Regions from separate parts of the Pseudomonas koreensis genome, predicted to be linked through region 3. Evidence: predicted binding sites of a transcription regulator. Region 3 holds the regulator's gene; each other region holds the start of a gene.

What was found. Region 3 encodes sigma-54, which starts transcription at its own class of promoters, with help from an activator protein. Its sites were predicted from a motif close to ANTGGCATNNANNTTGCTNT; they were not measured.
Region 1: flhA (flagellar biosynthesis protein FlhA) is a predicted target of sigma-54. The motif match lies at 2,671-2,690, and genes of this name have one in related genera.
Region 2: J2Y90_RS01590 (pilin) is a predicted target of sigma-54. The motif match lies at 1,521-1,540, and genes of this name have one in related genera.
Region 4: glnK (P-II family nitrogen regulator) is a predicted target of sigma-54. The motif match lies at 4,133-4,152, and genes of this name have one in related genera.

What each region holds. Positions count from the first base shown of each region.
Region 1 covers NZ_JALJWP010000001.1:3,040,534-3,046,580, reverse strand. Annotated here, with positions in the region: gene flhF (flagellar biosynthesis protein FlhF) at 1-470, opposite strand, end outside; gene flhA (flagellar biosynthesis protein FlhA) at 482-2,611, opposite strand; gene J2Y90_RS13665 (DUF6124 family protein) at 3,201-3,560, shown strand; gene J2Y90_RS13660 (hypothetical protein) at 3,918-6,047, shown strand, end outside.
Region 2 covers NZ_JALJWP010000001.1:344,229-350,275, reverse strand. Annotated here, with positions in the region: gene pilB (type IV-A pilus assembly ATPase PilB) at 1-1,360, opposite strand, end outside; gene J2Y90_RS01590 (pilin) at 1,587-2,024, shown strand; gene J2Y90_RS01585 (BON domain-containing protein) at 2,323-2,676, shown strand; gene J2Y90_RS01580 (DUF2845 domain-containing protein) at 3,058-3,357, opposite strand; gene J2Y90_RS01575 (DUF748 domain-containing protein) at 3,354-6,047, opposite strand, start outside.
Region 3 covers NZ_JALJWP010000001.1:2,282,450-2,288,496, forward strand. Annotated here, with positions in the region: gene hpf (ribosome hibernation-promoting factor, HPF/YfiA family) at 1-53, opposite strand, end outside; gene J2Y90_RS10190 (RNA polymerase factor sigma-54) at 127-1,617, opposite strand; gene lptB (LPS export ABC transporter ATP-binding protein) at 1,784-2,509, opposite strand; gene lptA (lipopolysaccharide transport periplasmic protein LptA) at 2,509-3,054, opposite strand; gene lptC (LPS export ABC transporter periplasmic protein LptC) at 3,041-3,613, opposite strand; gene J2Y90_RS10210 (KdsC family phosphatase) at 3,622-4,146, opposite strand; gene J2Y90_RS10215 (KpsF/GutQ family sugar-phosphate isomerase) at 4,146-5,120, opposite strand; gene J2Y90_RS10220 (ATP-binding cassette domain-containing protein) at 5,393-6,047, shown strand, end outside.
Region 4 covers NZ_JALJWP010000001.1:1,061,714-1,067,760, reverse strand. Annotated here, with positions in the region: gene J2Y90_RS05025 (aldose 1-epimerase family protein) at 1-1,120, shown strand, start outside; gene J2Y90_RS05020 (YifB family Mg chelatase-like AAA ATPase) at 1,117-2,610, opposite strand; gene J2Y90_RS05015 (hypothetical protein) at 2,757-2,954, opposite strand; gene J2Y90_RS05010 (HigA family addiction module antitoxin) at 3,159-3,428, shown strand; gene J2Y90_RS05005 (accessory factor UbiK family protein) at 3,681-3,941, opposite strand; gene glnK (P-II family nitrogen regulator) at 4,336-4,674, shown strand; gene J2Y90_RS04995 (ammonium transporter) at 4,712-6,047, shown strand, end outside.

The sequences.
Region 1 (6,047 bases), 760 kb from region 3:
GTGCCGAGCTGCACTTCCATCAGCTCGCGCAGGCTGTTCAACTCAAAACGCATCGACTCCAGCGCTCGCGGATCGACACCCGCCGAAGCTTGCGCAGGGGCTGCGGCCGGACGGGCCGGGGCAGCGTAGGTTGGCTCGCTCAGCGGCTCGGCAGCGGTCAGCGGCAGGCCTGCGGTCAATGGCAGCCCGGCGAACAACTGCTGATTGGTGTTGCCATCGGCTTCGCCACGCAGGCTCAGCTCGGCCTGGGCGGTGACGATGCGCGACTGGGTCTTGCGCAGCTCGTCTTCGAGTTCCATGTTCGGGACCCGTGGTGCCAGCGCCGACAATTTGTAATCCAGTGCCGCCGTCAACTCGACGCCGCCGGCGATGCGGCGGTTGCCGATGATGGCGGCATCAGCGCCCAGCTCATCGCGAACCAGCTTCATGGCCTGACGCATATCGGCGGCGAAAAAACGCTTAACTTGCATAAACCACTACCTCAGCCGTTGGGCCCTACTGTCGCAACGATGGTCACTTGCTTGTTGTCCGGTACTTCCTGGTAGGCCAGCACATGCAGCCCAGGGACTGCGAGGCGGCCAAAGCGCGAGAGCATCGCGCGAATCGGGCCTGCCACCAGCAGGATCACCGGTTGGCCTTGCATTTCCTGCCGCTGGGCCGCTTCGATCAACGAACGCTGCAGCTTCTCGGCCATGCTTGGCTCCAGCAGAACGCCCTCTTCCGAGCCTTGTCCTGCCTTCTGCAGACTATTGAGCAATATCTGTTCCAACCTTGGTTCCAATGTGATCACAGGCAGCTCGGACTCAGTGCCTACAATGCTTTGGACGATGGCGCGGGATACCCCGACCCGCACAGCAGCGACCAGAGCGGCGGTATCTTGACTCTTGGCGGCGTTGTTCGCGATCGCCTCGGCGATGCTGCGAATGTCGCGCACCGGCACGTGTTCGGCGAGCAGCGCTTGCAGGACCTTGAGCAACTGCGACAGCGAAACCACCCCCGGCACCAGCTCTTCAGCCAGTTTCGGCGAGCTCTTGGCCAGCAATTGCATGAGTTGCTGCACTTCCTCGTGGCCGATCAGCTCACTGGAGTGCTTGTAGAGAATCTGGTTCAAGTGCGTGGCGACCACGGTGCTGGCGTCAACCACGGTGTAGCCGAGCGATTGCGCCTGGGCGCGCTGGCTGATTTCGATCCATACCGCCTCGAGGCCAAAAGCCGGATCTTTGGCGTTGATACCGTTGAGCGAGCCGTAGACCTGGCCGGGGTTGATCGCCAGTTCGCGATCCGGGTAGATCTCGGCCTCGGCGAGAATCACGCCCATCAGGGTCAGGCGGTAAGCGCTCGGCGCCAGATCGAGGTTGTCGCGGATGTGCACGGTCGGCATCAGGAAGCCCAGATCCTGCGAGAGCTTCTTGCGCACGCCCTTGATCCGCGCGAGCAATTGCCCACCCTGATTGCGGTCCACCAGCGGAATCAGGCGATAGCCGACTTCCAGGCCAATCATGTCGATCGGCGTGACGTCATCCCAGCCCAGTTCTTTGGTTTCCATGGCGCGGGCCGGCGACGGCAGCAGTTCCTGCTGACGCTTGACCTCTTCCAGGGCCACGACCTTGGCGACGTTCTGCTTCTTCCAGAACAGGTACGCGCCGCCCGCAGCCAGCGCTGCCATGGTCAGGAAGGAGAAGTGCGGCATGCCCGGCACCAGGCCCATCACCGCCATCAAACCAGCGGCTACGGCCAGCGCTTTCGGCGAGGCGAACATCTGGCGGTTGATCTGCTTGCCCATGTCTTCCGAGCCGGAAGCACGGGTCACCATGATCGCCGCCGCTGTCGATAACAACAGTGATGGCAATTGCGCCACCAAACCGTCACCGATGGTCAACAAAGCGTAAACCCGGCCGGCGTCGCCGAAGCTCATGCCGTGCTGGAAGATACCGACCGCCATGCCGCCGATAAGGTTGATGAACAGAATCAGCAAACCGGCGATGGCGTCACCACGGACGAACTTGCTGGCACCGTCCATCGAACCGTAGAACTCGGCCTCCTGGGCGACTTCCTGACGGCGCATTTTGGCCTGGTTCTGGTCGATCAGGCCAGCGTTGAGGTCGGCGTCGATCGCCATTTGTTTGCCGGGCATGGCATCGAGGGTGAAGCGCGCGCTCACCTCGGAAATCCGCCCGGCGCCCTTGGTCACCACGACGAAGTTGATGATCATCAGAATCGCGAAGACCACGATACCGACCACGTAGTTACCGCCGATCACCACCTCACCGAAGGCCTGAATCACCTTACCGGCCGCGGCGTGGCCGTCCTGACCGTGGAGCATCACCACTCGCGTCGAGGCCACGTTCAGGGCCAGGCGCAGCAGCGTCGCCACCAGCAGAATGGTCGGGAACACCGCGAAATCCAGCGGCCGCAGCGCATACACGCAGACCAGCAGGACGACGATGGACAGGGCAATGTTGAAGGTAAAGAAGACGTCGAGCAGGAACGGCGGCACCGGCAACATCATCATCGCCAGCATCACCAGCAGCAACAACGGCACGCCCAGATTGCCTCGACTGAGGTCGGCAACGTTGGTGCGTGCTGTATTGAATAACTGAGTGCGATCCACCGGTTTTCCCCGTTCCTTTAAAGCAAACTTTTGACGCCCGAAGCGGGCGCAGGGCGGCTATTGCAAGAAGCTTTCCAACTTTTACCGGGGAATGAAATAGAGCGGTTTTGCTTGAGATTATCGGCTGATTGAGCCGCCCCCTTCGCGAGCAGGCTCGCTCCCACCGTTTGAAATGCATTCCCAATCGGACATTTGGAATACGGCCCCTGTGGGAGCGAGCTTGCTCGCGAAGGGGCCATCAGAACCAACGCAATTCTTCGACTTAAACAAAGCTGTTTAAAAGACACCTCCAGACACGGTCTCAAGGCTACAAATCCTTGCGCCATTGCCTACGGCCAAGCCAGAATCCGCCGGCTTGTGCGCCTTGGGGGCGAGTTCTATTGTTGTCCGGTCGCTGACGAATCAGCGATCGGGTCTCGCAGCCCGTCGATCTCTGGACGCACAACACCCGTTTTTTTATGGCGGCTGTACGTGGGAGACCTTCGGGTCTGCCGGTTCTAGAGTCCCGGTCTGCGACCTGCGTATAGCTGCCACCCTCATTCGTCTCGCAGCGAACGTTGGCAGCTCCAATGACTCTAGGAGCTTCACCATGATCAAACCCACACCCAACCCACCCGAAACCGACCCCACCTCCCCCTACGAATCCCTCGATTCAAAAAAACTCCACGAAGCCGCCGACCGCGCCCTCGACCACTACCTCTGCCCACCCGGCTCCACCCCGCCGCCCTACAGCCCCCGCGCGATGTACGCCGTCACCGCCGACACGAAAAACGAAGACCTGCTGGCCAACGCCTGCGAAACCCTCGCCTCGGCCAAAACCATCGCCCAGGAATTCGCCGGACTGGTGAAACCGTCGCAGCGTCGGACGCTGATGGGGATCGCGCAACTGATCATGCTTGGAGAATTGGCGGTGAATCGGGTGCTGGATAATCTGGAATTGCCGCAGTAGCGCGCCTCTGTGACACGTCAAGACTGATGTGTTAGAGCGGCCGGCGCCTTCGCGGGCAAGCCCGCCCCACTGGGACCGCTGGCGATCACAAGCCTGCGTTTACACCGCCTCGCCTGCCCGCGAAGGCGACTTCACAGCCTTCACATCGCTTCAAGCAAGGAAAACCCGCCGCCCCGTTGAGTCGGGACGGCGGGTTTTGTCGTTGCGGCAGCAGAACTTTCTCATCCAGGCGACGAACAATCACTCATCGGATACCACTCATCGGATACCACTGCCCACCTGTCAGAGTTGACAGGTGCGCAACATTTCAATTGCGCGTTAACTCACTCCGTCACTTTCCCGCACGGAGCCGTTGCCATGTCGCTGCCTGATGAGCCTTTCGCCCTAAAAGAACTCGAGATCCCCGGGCGCACCGGCCCGGTATCGGAGAGTCCTCAGAAGATCTGGGGCATCAACATCGCCGCCGCGCTGGGCAACTTTCCGCTTGAAGGTCTGCTGTGCGAGGCCGGGCCGTGGGGGAACATGGCGGAAGGCGACACGTTGACGATCTCCTGGGGCACCGGGCAAAACGTGTGGACGGAAAAAGTCGACAAGGACCGGGTCGGCAAGAAACTGCGCATGTACGTGCCTGCCCGGCACATGATCGATGGCCCGTACGCGGTGTCCTATACCGTCAAACCGTTGGGCGGCGCCGATGAACCGTCTGAAGTCATGCAGGTGCTGGTCAAGCTGACGCGACCGGGCGGCCATGATGACAACGGTGATATCGGGCACTCGAAACTGATCATGAGCCTTCCCCAAACCATCATTGACGGCGGCATCCACGAGGGCAACGTCGAGGATGGCGTGCCGATCACCATTGGCAAGAACGATGGCACGCCGCCCTACCCCTACGCGGCGGCGGGTGATGTCTGTCGCATCAGTTGGGGCGGCATCTACGTGCGCGGTACTCCGCTGACCCAGGAACAGGCCGAAGGCAAGGCGCCGATTATCATCACCATCACCCCGGAGATCATTAAAGACGCCGGTGATGCGCCCGGCGTGGCTGTGGTTTTCGAGGTATACGACAAGGTGTTCAACCGCTCCGAGGACTGGAGCCCCGAGCAGCGCATAGAAGTGGCGGTGGGTACGACACGGCTGGGCGCGCCGTTGCTGAAAGAAACGGAAAACAACGTGCTGAATGTCGACAAGCTGGGCGACGCCGACGGCACCGTGCAGATCATCGCCACGAATACCAGCCATTTCGAGGTGGGTGACATTCCCTTCATCCGGATCAAGGGCACACCCATCGAAGGGCTACCGATTGATCTGGAAAAAGAATACCCGCCGTTGACAAACGTGCCGAGCGTTGTTGAACACAAGGTTCCCAACGCCGTGTTACGCCAGTTGGCCAAGGCGCAGATCACCTTGTCCTACTACCTGAAAAAAGCCGATGCCTCTCCCGACTTGCGCTCCAGTAGCCAGTTCATCCGCGCCATCGGCGAAGTCCAGCGGCTGGCCGCGCCGATCGTCGTGGACGCGGACTCTGGGGCGCTGGACCCCACGCTGGCAAAGGTGCGTCTCGAGATTCCCTTTGACAAATCCTTCGCCGAAAACCAGACGCTCAAGCTATTCATGCACGGCACGACGCCCGGCCTCAAGCCTTACGTGCCAGACCTGCCTCTTCGCCCCATCACCCATAACGAGATCGTCGCGGCAAAACCGCTGCCGTACGAAATCGACGGCAAGTACCTGACCCCGGTCAACGGTGGCACGGTGAAGTTCTTCTACCAGCAACTGATCGCCGACACGGTGCTCGCCACGCTGGACCCCTTCGAGGCTGCTCGCGCCGTTCGCGAGTCGATCCACACTGAGGTCCTGCAAGTCGGCGAACCGCGCCTGGAACTGCCGGAACCGGAAGTAACTGGCGTGGTCGACGGCGTTCTGCCAGCCGACACCGACGGCACCACACTGACCGTGGTGTACAGGGAAACGCTCAGGGGCGACGAAGTATTCATGTTCTGGATCGGTTCGATCACCGGCGAATACACCGACTCGATCAAGCTGAGCGAGTTCACCGCCGGCCAACCGGTGCCCTTCCCAATCAGTGCTGAGCTGATCAAAGGCAATGAAGGCGGAACGGTCACGGCGTCGTATTTCATCAAACGCGCGGCGGGGGGTGAACCCAGCTATGCCAATCCGCTGGAATTCAGTGTTGGCGTGGCGCTGGATCTGAAAGAGCCGAAAATCAAACAAGCCCCTAACGACACCAGCCTCGACCCGTTTGCCGCTCAGGACGCCCTGACCGCCGTGGTCGACTACGTCGGCATGCTGCTGGATGACAAGATCATCGTCACCTGGACCGGCGCAGCAGGCACTCCCGCCGGCGGCTCGCATACCACCGCGCCATGGCCGGTGGCTGCGTTAGGCCCGCAAGAGATTGCGCTGGATAACAAGGTGATCGCGTTCAACCTGGGCAAGCCGGTGACGGTGAGCTACACGGTGGCC
Region 2 (6,047 bases), 1.9 Mb from region 3:
GGCGCTGGGCGATGATCAGGCTGACCGAGGTGGCAATGTTGAAACCGGGAATGCCCATGTTGTGCAGGCGCGTGAGGGTTTCCGCGGCGCTGTTGGTGTGCAGGGTCGACAGCACCAGGTGGCCGGTCTGCGCAGCCTTGATCGCGATCTCGGCGGTTTCCAGATCGCGGATCTCGCCGACCATGATCACGTCCGGGTCCTGACGCAGAAACGAGCGCAGCGCCTGGGCAAAGTCCAGCCCCTGGCGCGGATTGACGTTGACCTGGTTGATGCCTTCCATGTTGATTTCCACCGGGTCTTCGGCGGTGGAAATGTTGATGTCGACGGTGTTGAGGATGTTCAGCCCGGTGTACAGCGATACGGTTTTACCGGAGCCGGTGGGGCCAGTGACCAGAATCATCCCCTGCGGCTGTTTCAGCGCGGCCAGGTACAAGGCCTTTTGCTCAGCCTCATAACCCAGCGCATCGATGCCCATTTGCGCACTGGACGGATCGAGAATCCGGATCACCACTTTTTCGCCCCACAGGGTCGGCAGGGTGTTGACGCGGAAATCGATGGATTTGCTTTTAGACAGGCGCATCTTGATCCGCCCGTCCTGGGGTTTACGCCGTTCGGATATATCCAGACTGGCCATCACTTTCAAGCGTGCGGCAATGCGCCCGGCCAACTGGATCGGCGGCTTGGCCACCTCGCGCAGCATGCCGTCAGTGCGCATGCGTACCCGGTAGTTTTTCTCGTAGGGCTCGAAGTGCAGGTCGGAAGAGCCGCTCTTGATCGCATCCAGCAGCATCTTGTGCACAAAGCGCACGACTGGCGCGTCGTCGGCATCGAGGCCGCCGATAACGTCCTGCTTGTTGTCATCGATGGACTCGACGTCGAGGCCGTCGAGATCGACGTCGGCCATTTCTTCCAGGCCCGAGGTGTGGCTGTCGAAGAACTTGTCGATGGCGTCGCTGAGCTTGTCGTCCTCGACCAGAATCGCTTCGGTGCTCAGGCCGGTGCTGAACTGGATGTCGCTGATCGCCTGCTGATTGCTCGGGTCGGAAAGGCCCACGAACAATTTGTTGCCGCGCCGCCACAAGGGCAGGGCGCAATGCTGACGAATCAGTTTTTCACTGACCAGGCCTTTGGGCTGGACCTCTTTGTCGAGGCAATTGAGGTCGAGCAGGGCCATGCCGAAATGTTCCGAAGCGATCTCGGCGATCTGCCGGCTGTTGACCAGTTTGTTGTGCACCAGGTAATTGACCAGCGACACACGATTGCGCTGGGCCTGCGCCCAGGATTGCCGGGCGCTTGTTTCCGTGAGCAGTTCGGCCTGGACCAATTGCTTGGCCAGACCGCTCAGAGCGATGTCATTCATGGGGATTCCGCACGCTTGCCGTTCATGACTTATAGCCTAGTCAAGTGACAGCGCCAAACACGGCCGGTGCAGGTGACAAAAAGTGTCAGATAGTGCGGTTGCGGGTTGTAGGAAACGGCGTCCTGGAACGCACGGTCCCAACGGGCGGGGCCGCAAAGGCGTTGGCATGGGCTGTGCTGGGTCTTGTTCAGATCATGAGATTTCGACTCATGCATGGAGCGTGTCTATGAAAAAACAACAAGGCTTTACACTGATCGAGCTGCTGATCGTTGTGGCGATCATCGGCATTCTGGCGACGATTGCCCTGCCGCAGTATTCGAAATATCAGGCGCGGTCGAAGGTGACGGCGGGGCTGGCGGAGATCACGGCATTGAAAGTGCCGTTTGAAGACACGATCAATCAGGGGACGGCCCCGGATATCACCAACGTGGCGGGCGGTACTACGGCTACTTCCAATTGCACGTTGGCAGTTACCGGCACGGCGGCGACAGGCGCAGGCACAATCACTTGCACCTTGCTCAACGCCCCGGGACCGGTGCTGAACAAGACAATTACACTCACCCGCTCGGGCGCTTCTACGGGTAATACTTCCGGTCTCTGGACTTGCGCTACGACCGTCAACGCCGATTACTCGCCTCGTGGCTGCACGGCCAGCGGTACGTAATTCTGAGTCGAGCAAACGAGAAATGCCCCGCACCGCGGGGCATTTTCGTATCGCGACCGCTTCACAAAAGCTCCAATAATTTCAGCAGCTTATGAACTTTCCGAAAAACCGCAACTTGCATGCGAAATTGCGTGGAGTCATGCATTTTGCATGAAAATGAAAATTGGCGTTTTTCATAACTCATTGTTTTCTAATGGTTTTATGCGGTCGAAAAAGTTGGCACAGCGTTCGCAATATCTCCGGTAACCCTGCTGACAAGCGTTACAGCAGACTTCCAGTAAAAACAGGAGTTACTCGTATGAAGAAGTTCGCTATCACTGCCGCTGCTACCGCTCTGACCCTGACCATGGCTGGTGGCGCTTTCGCCCAGACCACTCAGGCTACCCAGTCGCCAATGGTTCTGGCTGCCGGTGAAGTCACTGAAGCGAAAGAAGCTACTTCCGACACCTGGATCACCACCAAGGTCAAGGCTGACCTGGTTACCGAAAAAGGCATTCCAGGCACTGATATCAAAGTCGAAACCAACAAAGGTGTCGTTTCCCTGTCCTCCACCGCTGCTGTGACCGAGGCTCAGAAAACCACCGCGGTGAACATTGCCAAGAAAATCAAAGGCGTTAAAGCGGTCTCCGCTGATGGCCTGAAAGCCGAGTAAGGCAAGACTTCTCGCCTGAACCGGGAGAAGACGCGACAGACGGGCCGAGCAATACGTCTGCCGCAACTTTAGAGTTCATGCGAACGGTCACACGGATGTGACCATTACAGGCCCCGGCACTTGTGTCGGGGCCTGTTCTATTTGGAGAATCAAAAGATCGCAGCCTCCGGCAGCTCCTTCCGGGAAATGCATTCCCAATGTAGGAGCTGCCGAAGGCTGCGATCTTTTGCTCTTCTCAGTTACCGCGCTGCCAGTGGCATCGACCGAAGATCAATGTGGGAGCGAGCCTGCTCGCGAATGCGTAGTGTCAGCCGACAGATTCGTCGCAGACAAACCGTATTCGTGAGCAGGCTCGCTCCCACAGGGCGGATTTCGTTCGGTTCAGTTACCGCGTTTGCTGGTGATCTGCCGCAGGCGATTGCCTTCGAAGCGCAGGTACTGGTACATGCCGTTGTTTGGCCCGTAGGTCCATTCCTCGACCTGGAACTCTTCGCGGCGGTTGGCGCTGCGCTTGTATCCAAGCACGTCACGGCTGACCGGCTCGCCACATTTTTGCAGCACTTCGCTGGCGCGGTCGTCGAGGCTGACCAACTGGCTGCCGCAGCGCAAGGTGTCGGACGCTGCCGCTTGGCCAGCAACACACATCAGAGCGATCACCGCCAGCCAGTTACGCATGTTCATTCCGCGTCCAAATGCATTTGCGTCACCACGCGGCCATCGCTTTCGGCATCCCCGAGGTTGGCGTCGATGAAGTACACCCGGTCATCCTCGAGCTTGCCCTTGTCGACCAGGTAATCCTTGATGGTACTGGCGCGATCCTGGCCCAACTGCCGCAACAGCACATCGCTGCCACTCCAGAACGCGATCACACCCTGACGCATTTTCGCCGTGCGTTCTTCCTTGCCCAGATCTTTCCATTCTGCCGGTGGCTGGGTTTTCAGGCGGGTGCGGTAGATGCCTTCGAGCAGCGCGCCTTTCTCGCCTTCCGGCACCTGCAACAGCGAGGCCTGGGCCGGGACTTTATCGCCACGGCGCTGGAGCATCTTGTAGTAGTTGTACTGGTATTCCCGTTCCAGGCGCTGCTCGGCGAGCAACGGGCCGTCGCTGCTTTTCGCCGCAGTGCCTTCGATTTCCAGGCGCAGCGCCGGACGTTCCTTCAGCGCTTGCGACAGTTTCACCAGCGCCGCTTCGGCGTCTTTGCTCAGATCGCTGGAGCCTGGCGCGAAGGACACCGTGCCGAGGTCTTCGGAGCCGCCGCCACTGACCAGGCCGCCGATCATCTTGAACGGTGCGGCGGCGGCTTTGACGATGAGGTTGCGCAGGGTCTGCCAGACGATCGGCATCACGCTGAACTGCGGATTGTTGAGATCACCGGTCACCGGCAATTCGATGGAGATCTTGCCGTCGACGTCCTTGAGCAGAGCGATCGCCAGTTTCAGCGGCAGGCTCACCGCATCGGGACTGTCGACTTTCTCGCCCAGTTGCAGTTGCTCGACCACGACCTTGTTCTCGGCTTTCAACTGACCTTTGGTGATCAGGTAATGCAGATCAAGGTTGAGCCGGCCCTTGCGGATACGGTAGCCGGCGAATTTGCCGGAGTAGGGCGTCAGGGTCGTCAGTTCGACGCGTTTGAAACTGGTGGCGATGTCGAGGCTGGCCATCGGGTCGAACGGATTGACCGCACCCTTGATCGTCACCGGCGCATAACGGTCGACCTTGCCTTTGATGTCGACGCTGGCCGGTTTCGCCTGACGACTGTCGATGGTGCCGATCTGGCCGTTGAGCTGCTGCACGGCGGTGGCGAAATTCGGCGTCAGGCTGAAATCGGCGAAGTTGGCCGAGCCGTCATTGATCGCAATCGCACCGATGTGAATGCCCAGCGGCTTGTCCTTGCCGGCCGGTTTGCTTCCGGCAGGTTTGGCACCGCTGTCCGCCGGCTGCGGAATCAGCAAATCGTCGACGTTGGTGGTGCGGTCGTCGTTGATCATGAAACGCACATACGGCTGCAACAGGTTGACCTTGTCGATCGACAGGCTGTCGCCGTGCTGATAGTTGATGCCGTCGACCACCACTTGCTGCCATTTCAGGAAGTCGCGGGTCTTGAGCGTATCGAGGGTGTGCAACTGATCGATCTGCGCGCGGCCGGTGACGCTGAGGGCCAGCGGTTCGGTGCTTTTCAGGTCGACTTTGAGATCACTGCCGAGCATGCCGCTGCGCAGTTCCAGACGTATGAACGGGTTGATGTAGGATTGCGCGACACGCAGGTCGACATCCTGAGTTTTCACGTTGAGCTGCGCGTTGACCGGGGCCAGATTGACCGTACCGTCGGCGCTGATCCTGCCTTGCTTGCCCAGCCCGCTGTCGAGCTTGAGCTTGAAAGGCGAGCCGTTGAGGCTGTCGAAATCCTGCAGGTCGACGTTCAGTGGGGTGATGTCCAGCGCCACCGCCGGCTGTGCTGAACGGTCGGCGAGATGGACCGTGTAGTTGCGCAGTTGCACATCTTTGACGAGCACCTGCCATGGCTTGCTCGGCGCGGTCGATTCAGGCTTCGGCGAGTCGGCGGCAGCAGGTGCATCGGCCGGTTCGGCGGCGGCTTTGGCGGCCGGTTTCGACGGCTGGCTGGCGAACAGCTTCTGCCAGTCCAGTTGGCCGTCGGCTTCCAGCGCGGCCCAGGTTTCCAGTTTGTTGCTGCGGATCTTGCCGACGACCACTTGCTGCTTGGCCAGGTCCAGCGAGGTTTCGCTGACGTCGAGACGTTCGAGCCTGGCCAGTGGGCGTCCATCCGGGGCCTTGATGGCGAACGGCGCGATGCTCACCGCGACATTGTTCAGCAGCAGTTCGGTTTGTTTCGACAGGTTGAGTTTGTAGTCGGTGCTGAGGCTGACCACGCCGTTTTCCAGTACCAGCGGCACGGCGTCACGCACGTAGGGCCAGAAGGATTTCATCTGGCCATCGGTGACTTTCAGGGTGCCTTCGGAGGTAAACGGGATCAGGCTGAAATTGCCCGTCCAGTCGATCCGCCCGCCAGCGGGGCCAATCGCGACGAGGGTCATGTCGGCACTGTCTTCGGGCAGGGTGCTGAGGTTTTTCAGCTCGAAACTGAGGTCGTCGTAAAGAAATTCGATCGGCTCGCTGGGGCGTGCGTCCTCGAAATGCACGACGCCGCCCGCCAGTTTGATGTTGTCGATGCGCAGCGGAAATGGCTTGGCGTCGGGATCGGCAGGTGTCGGCTCGCTCGGCGGCACGTTGAACAGCCCGAGCAGGTTGAGCTTGCCGTCCTTGGCGAAGAGGATTTCGCTCTTGGGTTTGTCCAGTTCGATGTCCGACAGGTGCAGCGCTTTGGTCCACAGGCTGTCGATTTGCAGGTTGGC
Region 3 (6,047 bases):
GAACGCAGAGGTTGGGTCACTTCCAGTTGGTGTCCACTGATGTTGACTTGCATACAGCTTCTCCTTCGTTGCCAGTGCATAAAGCGGCAGGCCGAAAAGCCTGCCACTGGAACGCTGTAACGTGGCTTACATCAACCGCTTGCGTTCGCTCGAAGGCGCGATTCCGAGGGATTCGCGGTACTTGGCGACGGTGCGGCGAGCCACCTGAATGCCTTGTGCCTCCAGTAAACCAGCGATCTTGCTGTCACTCAACGGCTTTTTCTGATTTTCCGCCGCGACCAGTTTCTTGATGATCGCGCGAATCGCCGTGGACGAGCATTCGCCGCCTTCGGAGGTGCTGACGTGGCTGGAGAAAAAGTATTTCAGCTCATAAATACCGCGCGGGGTATGCATGAATTTTTGCGTGGTCACGCGGGAAATAGTCGATTCGTGCATGCCGACCGCCTCAGCGATGTCATGCAGTACCAGCGGTTTCATCGCTTCGTCGCCGTATTCCAGGAATCCGCGCTGATGTTCGACGATCTGCGTGGCCACTTTCATCAAGGTTTCGTTGCGGCTCTGCAGGCTCTTGATGAACCAGCGGGCTTCCTGCAATTGATTACGCATGAAGGTATTGTCGGCGCTGGTGTCGGCACGCTTCACAAAACCGGCGTACTGGGCGTTGACACGCAGGCGTGGCACCGATTCCTGGTTCAGCTCGACCAGCCAGCGCTCGTTGTCCTTGCGCACGATCACATCGGGAATGACATATTCAGCCTCGGTCGATTCGATCTGCGAGCCCGGACGCGGATTAAGGCTCTGCACCAGTTCGATGACCTGGCGCAGTTCGTCTTCCTTGAGCTTCATGCGCCGCATCAACTGGCTGTAATCGCGGCTGCCGAGCAAGTCGATGTAATCGGCGACCAGACGCTTGGCCTCGGTCAGCCACGGCGTCTTGGCTGGCAACTGGCGCAGTTGCAGGAGCAGGCATTCGCTGAGGTTGCGTGCGCCGATCCCGGCGGGTTCGAATTGCTGGATGCGATGCAGGACGGCTTCGATCTCATCGAGCTCGATATCCAGTTCCGGATCGAATGCTTCGAGAATCTCTTCGAGCGTTTCGTCCAGGTAACCCTGATTGTTGATGCAATCGATCAGGGTCACGGCGATCAGGCGATCGGTGTCGGACATCGGCGCCAGGTTCAGTTGCCAGAGCAGATGGCTCTGCAGGCTCTCCCCGGCGGAGGTGCGGGTGGTGAAATCCCACTCGTCGTCATCGCTGCTGGGCAGGCTGCTGGCGCTGGTCTGGTAGACGTCTTCCCAGGCGGTATCCACCGGCAGTTCGTTGGGGATGCGCTCGTTCCATTCGCCATCCTCGAGGTTGTCCACCGTCGGGGCGGTTTCCTGATAGGAGGGTTCCTGGATTTCTGCGGGCTTCTGTTCGGCGTTGTCGGCCAAGGGATCGGCGTTGTCGAAGTCGTCGCCTTCTTCCTGGCGTTCGAGCATCGGATTGGATTCCAGAGCCTCCTGAATCTCCTGTTGCAGGTCCAGGGTCGACAATTGGAGCAGACGGATGGCCTGTTGCAGCTGCGGTGTCATCGTCAGCTGCTGGCCCATTCTCAAGACTAGCGATGGTTTCATGGCAGGGGCTTAACACCTTATTCGCCGGCGCTTTGCGCCATCCACTACAGGGCGCCGAAGCGCCAAACTTAAGCAAATTATATGCCTGAAACTGAAGTGTTTGCCTAGAGCGCTGTAACAATTAAAGCGGATAAAGGCGCCTTGAATCGATACAGCGCTGTCGCGCTTACAGGCGGAACTCGTGACCCAGATACACTTCCTTGACCAGATCGTTGGCCAGGATAGTCTCGGCATCGCCCTCGGCGATCAGTTGACCGTCGTTGACGATGTAAGCGGTTTCGCAGATATCCAGCGTCTCGCGGACGTTGTGGTCGGTGATCAGCACACCGATGCCCTTGGCCTTGAGGTGGTGGATGATCTGCTTGATGTCGCCGACCGAGATCGGGTCGACACCGGCGAACGGTTCGTCGAGCAGGATGAATTTCGGCGCAGTGGCCAGAGCGCGAGCGATTTCCACCCGGCGGCGTTCACCACCGGACAGGCTCATGCCGAGGTTGTCGCGGATGTGGCTGATGTGGAATTCCTGCAGCAGGCTTTCCAGCTCCTTGCGACGGCCGGCCTTGTCGAGTTCCGGGCGAGTCTCGAGGATCGCCATGATGTTGTCGGCGACCGACAGCTTGCGGAAGATCGACGCTTCTTGCGGCAGATAGCCGATACCGGCCTTGGCGCGGCCGTGCATCGGCTGGTGGCTGACGTCCAGATCATCGATCAGCACCCGGCCCTGATCGGCCTGCACCAGGCCGACGATCATGTAGAAGCAGGTCGTCTTGCCGGCGCCGTTCGGGCCGAGCAGGCCGACGATCTGCCCGCTGTCGATCGACAGGCTGACGTCACGCACGACCTGGCGGCTTTTATAGGCCTTGGCCAGGTGCTGAGCTTTCAGAGTTGCCATTACTGGGATTTCTCTTCGGTTTTCTTCTTCGGCTGGATCACCATGTCGATGCGCGGACGCGATTCGGTGACCTTGCTGCCCGTGGCGCGACCGGCGCTGGCCAGTTTCTTCACGGTGTCGTAGACGATTTTTTCGCCTTGGGTGACGTTGTTATCCTTGTCGATAACCTTGGCCTTGTCGATCAGCACCACGCGGTTCTGCTGGGCGTGGTATTGAATCGTCACGCCGTAGCCCTTGACCGGGTTGGCGTCGCCCTGGGTCTGCAACTGCTCGAAGTAAGCCAGATTGCCCACCGAGGTCACCACGTCGATATCACCGTTGGGCGCGCGAGTCATGGTCACCGTGTTGCCTTTAACGATCATCGAGCCCTGGGTAATGATCACGTCACCTTTATAGGTGGCGATGCCATTCTTGTCGTCCAGCTGGGCGTCGTCGGCCTGAATGCGGATAGGTTGCTGCTGATCGTTCGGCAGGGACCAGGCGCTCGCGCTTCCCAGTGCTGCGCCCAGACTGAGCAAAATAGGGAGGGTTTTAACGAGCCTCATACTGTCCTCTTACGTTCGATTGCAGGTGTATCCTGCTGTCCTTCAGGTACGCTTTCATTCCGACGCCAGTCGACACGCCGCCAGCGCCCTCGATTCTAACGGGTTGCGCAGTCTGCGCATATTCCTGCTGCGGGAACACGGTCATGCGGGTGCTGGTGATCAGGGTGCCGCGATTTTTCTCATCGGTGCGCTGTACGCGGACCGAATCGATCAATTCCACTTCGGTACCGCCCGAGTTCACTTCGCCGCGCTCGCTGGTCACGTGCCACGGGAAGTCGGTGCCGCGATACATGTTCAAATCAGGCTTGGTCACCAGAGTGACATCGGTGGCCTTGACATGCTCGGCCTTGTCGGAGGTCATCTCGTACTGCACCTTGCCGTCGGGCAGGTACTGAATGGTGTGCGTGTTGGTCGCGTACCAGTCGATCGGGTTCTCGGCGGTCGAGACCGGCGGCTTGTCGAGGAAGCGTTCCGGGCTGATGTTCCAGTAGCCGACCGCGGCGAATATCGCAGCGATGCAGCCGAACAGCAGGAAGTTGCGAAACTTTTTGCTAAACATGGTCTGGCTCACAGGTACGCGGCGTTAGCCGCTTCGAGGCGGCCCTGGGCGCGCAGGATCAATTCGCAGAATTCGCGGGCGGCACCTTCGCCGCCACGGGCGCGGGTAACGCCGTGGGCGTGTTCGCGGACGAAATCGGCAGCGTTGGCCACCGCCATGCCCAGCCCCACACGGCGGATCACCGGCAAGTCTGGCAGATCGTCGCCCAGATAGGCGACTTCTTCATAGCTTAGGCCCAGTTGCGCGAGCAGGCCGTCGAGCACGACCAATTTGTCTTCGCGCCCCTGAAACAGATGCGGGATGCCGAGGTTCTTCGCGCGGCGCTCGACCACCGGGGTCTTGCGGCCGCTGATGATTGCGGTCTCCACGCCGGCATTCATCAGCATCTTGATGCCCTGGCCGTCGAGGGTATTGAAAGTCTTGAACTCGCTGCCGTCTTCGAGGAAATACAGACGGCCGTCGGTGAGCACACCGTCGACGTCGAAGACTGCCAGTTTGATCGCTTTGCCGCGTTGCAGCAGATCGTTGCTCATTACATGACTCCTGCGCGCAGCAGATCGGAGAGGTTGAAGGCGCCGATCGGGCGATCCTCCTCGTCGACGACTACCAGGGCGCTGATTCGGTGGTCTTCCATGATTTTCAGGGCTTCGGCGGCAAGCATGTCGGGCCGCGCGGTTTTGCCGTGTGCGGTCATCACTTCGTCGATGGTGGCGTTGCGAATATCGATGGTGCGATCCAGGGTGCGGCGCAAATCACCATCGGTGAAGATCCCGGCGAGTTTGCCGTCGGCTTCAAGGATAGCGGTCATGCCGAGGCCCTTGCGGGTCATTTCCATCAGCGCATCCTTGAGCAGGGTGCCGCGTTGTACTTGCGGCAACTCCTCCCCGGCGTGCATGACGTTTTCCACTTTCAGCAACAGGCGCCGGCCAAGGGCGCCGCCCGGATGCGAGAAGGCAAAATCTTCGGCGGTAAAACCGCGCGCTTCCAGCAAGGCCACGGCCAGGGCGTCGCCCATGACCAGCGCTGCAGTAGTCGAAGACGTCGGTGCCAGATTCAACGGGCAGGCTTCGTGCTCAACATGCACATTGAGATTGACCTCGGCAGCCTTCGCCAGTGGCGACTGCGGATTGCCGGTGACGCTGATCAACTGGATGCCCAAGCGTTTGATCAATGGCAGCAGCGTGATGATTTCGTTGGTCGAGCCGGAGTTCGACAGCGCCAGAATGACGTCGTCGCGGGTGATCATGCCCATGTCGCCATGGCTGGCTTCGGCGGGATGGACAAAAAACGCCGGAGTGCCGGTGCTGGCCAGGGTCGCGGCGATCTTGTTGCCGATATGCCCGGATTTGCCCATGCCGACCACGACCACACGGCCCTTGCTGGCCAGAATCATCTCGCAAGCGCGTACGAAATCGGCGTCGATATGGGCCATCAAGCCTTGGACGGCTTCCACTTCGAGGCGGATGGTGCGTTGTGCCGATTGAATCAGGTCGCGGGTTTTGCTCATGTCAGAATCGTATGGGCCGATGAAAAGGCGGCGATTATAGCGGTTATGTGGCAAAGCCTCACGCAAGTTCGTCGTGCTTTGTCATTACTGGTTACCAAAACCCTGTGAAAGTCGCTGTGACCCTCACCCGTCGGCGATTCTGGCCGGGTTCTCGCTTGGGCGCTCAGCCTTTGCAGTGATATAGTTCGCCGCCAGTTCGGCCTGCCCGGGATGCAGGTGTTTCCGAGGAAAGTCTGGCATCCCGATGAAAGGCTGCATCGCAAGGAGTTTAGATGAGTGCCGATAACGCCTACGCGGTCGAGCTGAAGGGAGTCTCCTTCAAGCGCGGTGCGCGGAGCATTTTCAATAACGTCGATATCCGCATCCCGCGCGGCAAGGTCACCGGCATCATGGGGCCTTCCGGCTGCGGCAAGACCACGCTGCTGCGCCTGATGGGCGCGCAGTTGCGGCCGTCCAGCGGCGAAGTCTGGGTCAACGGGCAGAACCTGCCGACGCTGTCGCGCAGCGATCTGTTCGATGCGCGCAAGCACATGGGCGTGCTGTTTCAAAGCGGTGCGCTGTTCACCGATCTCGATGTGTTCGAAAACGTGGCATTTCCGCTGCGGGTTCACACGCAGCTGCCGGAAGACATGATCCGCGACATCGTTCTGCTCAAGTTGCAGGCGGTGGGGCTGCGTGGCGCCATCGAGCTGATGCCGGACGAACTGTCCGGCGGCATGAAGCGCCGCGTGGCGCTGGCCCGGGCAATTGCTCTCGATCCGCAGATTCTCATGTATGACGAGCCTTTCGTGGGCCAGGACCCGATCGCCATGGGCGTGCTGGTGCGCCTGATCCGCCTGCTCAACGATGCACTGGGCATCACCAGTATCGTGGTGTCTCACGATCTGGCGGAAACCGCGAGCATTGCCGACTACATCTATGTAGTGG
Region 4 (6,047 bases), 1.2 Mb from region 3:
GGCAAAAAACTGGACGATCACCAGTGAGCAACTCGGTGTAAAAACCGCCAAAGCGTTTTCCGTGACCCTGCGTACTCTGCATGGCGGTCGTCAGGAGGGCGTCAGCATTGTCGATATCGATAACGGCACGATGAAGCTGTCGGTGGTGCCGACCCGTGGCATGAACGTGTTGCAGGCTTCGGTGGGCGACGTGCGCATGGGCTGGGATTCGCCGGTCAAGGACGTGGTCAACCCGGCGTTCATTGAACTCAACGGTCGCGGTGGCCTGGGCTGGCTGGAAGGTTTCAATGAGCTGGTCACCCGTTGCGGTTACGAGTGGGTTGGCCATCCCGGCATGGACAACGGCGAATTGCTGACCTTGCACGGTCGCGCCGCAAACATCCCGGCCAGCACCGTCACTCTGCACATCGACGAGAAGCCGCCGTATGCCATCACGCTGCGTGGCGAGCTGAAAGAGCAGGCATTCAAGAAGGTCGATTTCTCGGTAGCGACCGAACTGGTCACCGAACCGGGCAGCGCGAGCTTCGCCCTCAACGACACCCTGACCAACAACGGCGATTATCCCAAGGAATACCAGGCGCTGTATCACAGCAACTTCAGCACGCCTTTTCTTGAGCAGGGCGCAAAGTTCGCTGCGCCGGTGAAGCAGGTATCGCCGTTCAACGACAAGGCCAAGGGCGATCTGCCCGACTGGCAGACCTACCGCGCACCGACCAGGGACTACGACGAAACGGTCTACAACGTTGTGCCATATGCGGACGCGAAGGGCGATACCCTGACCGTGCTGCACAACAAGGCCGGTAGCCTCGGCGTTGCGGTTGGCTTCAATACCCAGCAGTTGCCAGTGTTCTCGCTGTGGAAAAACACCGACACCCAGGGGCAGGGCTACGTCACCGGACTGGAGCCGGGCACCAGTTTTTCCTATAACCGTCGCTATCAGCGGCCGTTGAATCTGGTGCCGACCATTGCGCCGAAAGAACACAAACAGTTCCAGATCAGCTACAGCCTCCTGGCAGATAAAGCTGCGGTGGATAACGCCCTGAAGCGTGTGACCGATATTCAGGCCGGGCGCGACACCGAAGTGCGCCAGGCGCCGCTGGTTGATCTGACTGAGCATTAAGGTGTTGCCGGCCGGTACTGCAGTGCTTCGGCCAAGTGTTCGCGGGTAATCGCATCGGCCTGCTCAAGATCCGCCAGCGTTCGCGCGACCTTGAGCAGGCGATGCGCCGAGCGCAGTGACAGGATCAGTCGCTCACAAGCCGCCTCCAGCCATTTCTCGTCGGCTGTGGATAACTTGCAGTGACGCTTCAGCCCCGGCAGATCGAGAAACGCATTGGCACAGCCTTGGCGTTTCTGCTGGCGCTCCCGGGATTCGGCCACCAACGCCGCAGCGCTGGCGCTGTCTTCGCCGGGCTTGGCTGCCGGACTCAACGCGGTCGCCTCCCGTGCCACGGTCAGATGCAGATCAATCCGGTCCAGCAGTGGCCCCGACAACTTGTTGCGATAGCGCTGGACCATGTCCGGCGTGCACGAGCACTTGCCGCTCGGTTCGCCAAGATATCCACAGGGGCACGGATTCATCGCCGCCACCAGTTGAAACCGCGCGGGGAATCGCACGCGATCCTTGGCCCGGGCGATCACAATATGCCCGGACTCCAAAGGCTCGCGCAGCACTTCGAGGACTTTGCGATCAAACTCCGGCAATTCATCAAGAAACAGCACACCGTGATGGGCGAGGGTGATTTCGCCGGGTTGCGGTTTCGAACTGCCCCCGACCAGCGCCGGCCCGGACGCGGAATGGTGCGGCTGGCGGAAGGGGCGTTGCGGCCAGTGAGTCAACGGCACGCCGCTGGCGACCGATTGAATCGCGGCCACTTCCAGCGCTTCGCACTCTGAAAGCGGCGGCAGCAATCCCGGCAAACGACTGGCCAGCAAGGTCTTGCCGGTGCCGGGAGGTCCGCTGAACAACAAGTTGTGCGCCCCCGCAGCGGCAATCAGCAGTGCGCGTTTGGCGGCTGTTTGGCCCTGCACCTCGTTGAGGTCGGGATAGGGCTTGGCGGCATGCATCAAGCCGTCTGATATGTAAGGCTCGACCGGCGTATGCCCGTTGAAATGCGCCACCGCTTCCAGCAAATGATCCACCGCAAACACCTTCAACCCGGACGCCAGACAGGCCTCCTCGGCATTCGCTCGCGGCACCACCAGCGCCCGCCCGGCCTTGCGCGCCGCCAGTGCTGCCGGCAGCACGCCACGCACCGGCCGCACGGCACCCGACAGCGCCAACTCACCCAGACATTCCACCTCATCCAGCGTCAGACATGGCACCTGCACACTGGCCGACAGAATCCCCAAGGCAATCGCCAGATCGAAGCGCCCGCCATCCTTGGGCAAATCCGCCGGCGCCAGATTCAAAGTGATCCGCCGCGCCGGAAACTGCAGCCCGGAGTTGATGATCGCGCTGCGTACCCGATCCTTGCTCTCCTTCACCGCCGCCTCGGGCAGTCCGACCATGGTCAGGGAGGGCAGACCGTTTGCCAGATGAACCTCGACAGTGACGGCGGGAGCATCCACGCCAATCTGGGCGCGACTGTGGACGATGGAGAGGGACATGGTCGTTCCTTGAGCTGAATCGGGGTCCGCTTCCTGCGGGTTTTTTAAGGATAGTTGGGAGAACGAATGCAGGTGGCACCGACGCGGGGGTAAACCTTCACTGGATGTTGCCAAGGTGCCCTTCCACCTTCAGTAGAGTGGCCACATTAGTTTTCTTCTTCGGGATTTCTTACTTGGCTTCCTCCCCCGGCTAGCCAACCATCCGGTTCGAGTTCTTTACCGTACCTGGCCGCTACCTCAATAAAACGACGCTGATTGGCTGACATACCTCCGGCTAACCGAAGTGCTTCAGAGTGATATCTAACAATCTCTTCTAGCTTTGCCCTTCTCTTTTTGTCTTTCATTGAGGCCTCGTTTTTTGGGTGACAGATGCTTTGTTGGTTACCGTATTAAAAGGAGGAAAGGTCGCGTAATCAGGCGCAGACGCTGATTTTTGTAGGGCCGCGCCCTATTAGTTGTAGGACCCCGGCGAAAGGGTTTCGACGGTCTTGTATCGAAGAGTCGGATGCTCCAGTTTGGCCGTTCAATGCAGCCTTTGGAGTCGGAAAATGAATCGCAATGGTATGCGCCCGATTCATCCGGGCGAGGTCCTGAGTAAGGAATTCATGGAGCCGTTGGGCATGACTGTCATGGATCTGGCCATGCCCACGAACTGGCCCGAAAGTGAGATCGATAAGCTTGTGAAATGCCAGCTCAGGATCTGCGCCGATCTGGCAATCAGCCTTGCCAATCATCTCAACACTACGCCTGAGTTCTGGATGAATCTCCAATCGACTTACGATTTGCGCAGGGCCCAGCTCAGGCATGCGGGCTTATAGCGATTGCAGCATCCGCGAAGCCCTTTTCCACCATGGCCCCGCCATTGGGCGCTTGGTCTGTTCCCGTTTCACCATCATCTGCGGCGAATCGTGTGACCGTATCCACGGCTGGGGGTTTTCGATCTAGTTGAAACCTGGGCTTTTCGGCGCAATCGGACGGCGGTGGTGCAGGTTGTAGGACGTTGCCGGGATGGTTGAAGGGCTGGAGATCAAAAGATCGCAGCCTTCGGCAGCTCCTACAGGGGGCGCGGATTATTCCGCGGGCGGTGTCAGCTTCGCTTCCATCTCGGCAACCTTGGCTTCGAGGCTTTCGAGGCGAGCGCGAGTGCGGGCCAGTACGACCATCTGACTATCAAACTCTTCCCGGCTGACCAGATCGAGTTTGCTGAAGGCGCTTTGCAGCAGCATTTTGAACTGGCTTTCGATTTCGGCTTTCGGCAGTGGCGTGTCGCCGCTGAACAGGCGGGAAGCGGTGCCGCTCAGGGCGTCGAGGAAGTCTTTGGGCGCGAGCATGGGAAATGTCCTGGAAACAATGGCCGGCAGTGTATCACGCAGTGTCTATAGTCAATCCCGTTGCACGGATGCACGCTTTTCGCGCAGGGGGACGGACGGCGGCGCACCGTTGTTGTGCGTATCGGTAAAGGCTTTTCTACACGAGTGCCCGTACCCGTCGCCAAACGGTTGAAATTCAGGGTTTTTGCCGAGCTGGCAAGGTTTCTGCTTAGTCACCCTCGACCCATGCACTGATGCAGTCGCTGTGACGAATGCAGTGCGGCAGACGAAGCGGGGAGTTTCGTCTGATGCGGTTAGCTGGCGTCAACGATGCGTTACAAAGCCAGGCACTGCGCTTAGACTTGAGACGGGTTTGTTTTCCTGGGGCAAGTCCACCAATTCGGGAGAGAGTTTCATGAAGCTAGTCACTGCCATCATCAAGCCGTTCAAGTTGGACGACGTGCGCGAGTCGCTGTCCGAAATCGGCGTGCAGGGCATTACCGTCACTGAAGTCAAAGGCTTCGGCCGGCAGAAGGGTCACACCGAGCTGTATCGCGGCGCGGAATATGTGGTCGATTTTCTGCCCAAGGTGAAAATCGACGTGGCCATCGACGACAAGGATCTGGATCGGGTGATCGAGGCGATCACCAAGGCGGCCAACACCGGCAAGATCGGTGACGGCAAGATCTTCGTGGTGAATCTGGAACAGGCGATCCGCATCCGTACCGGCGAAACCGATACCGACGCGATCTAAGCGCCGCCACAAACCCAACGCCCCAGGAGAAAACAATATGACTCTGCGTAAATTCGCAGGGCTAGGCGCCCTGTTGTCCATCGTAATGCCCGGCATCGCCATGGCGGCAGACGAAGTGGCAGCGCCAGTCCTCAATTCCGGCGACACCGCCTGGATGCTCACCTCGACAGCCTTGGTGCTGTTCATGACCATCCCCGGTCTGGCGCTGTTCTACGGCGGCATGGTTCGCTCGAAAAACATTCTTTCCGTGCTGATGCAATGCTTCGCCATTACCGGTCTGATCAGCATCCTGTGGGTCATTTATGGCTACAGCATTGCCTTCGACACCACCGGCATGGAGCAGGGCGTCGTCAACTTCAATTCGTTCTTCGGCGGCATGGGCAAGGCGTTCCTCGCCGGTGTCACGCCTTCGAGCATCACCGGCCCGGCGGCGCTGTTCCCTGAGGCGGTGTTCATCACCTTCCAGATGACCTTCGCGATCATCACTCCGGCGCTGATCGTCGGTGCGTTCGCCGAGCGCATGAAGTTCTCCGCGATGCTGATCTTCATGGGCGTCTGGTTCACCCTGGTTTATGCACCGATCGCGCACATGGTCTGGTCCGGTAACGGCGGCCTGATGTGGGACTGGGGCGTGCTCGACTTCGCCGGCGGCACCGTGGTGCACATCAACGCCGGTATCGCCGGTCTGGTCGCGTGCCTGGTACTGGGCAAGCGCAAAGGTTTCCCGACCACGCCGATGGCTCCGCACAACCTCGGTTACACGCTGATGGGCGCGGCGATGCTGTGGGTCGGCTGGTTCGGCTTCAACGCCGGTTCCGCTGCAGCTGCCAACGGCACCGCCGGCATGGCGATGCTGGTCACCCAGATTGCCACCGCTGCTGCGGCACTGGGCTGGATGTTTGCCGAGTGGGTCACGCACGGCAAGCCAAGCGCACTGGGCATCGCCTCGGGTGTGGTCGCCGGTCTGGTCGCGATCACTCCGGCCGCTGGCACCGTGGGCCCGATGGGTGCACTGGTGATCGGTCTTGCCGCAGGCGTGGTGTGCTTCTTCTGCGCCACTACCCTGAAACGCAAACTCGGCTATGACGATTCCCTGGATGCCTTCGGCGTACACGGTATCGGCGGTATCCTCGGCGCGATCCTCACCGGCGTTTTCGCAGCACCGGCACTGGGCGGCTTCGGCACCGTGACTGACATCGGCGCGCAGGTCTGGATTCAGATCAAAGGCGTCGGCTTCACGGTGATCTACACCGCCATCGTCACCTTCATCATCCTCAAGGTGCTGGACGCCGTCATGGGTCTGCGTGTCACCGAGGAAGAAGAGTCGGTCGGTCTCGATCTGGCACAGCACAACGAACGCGGCTACAACCTGT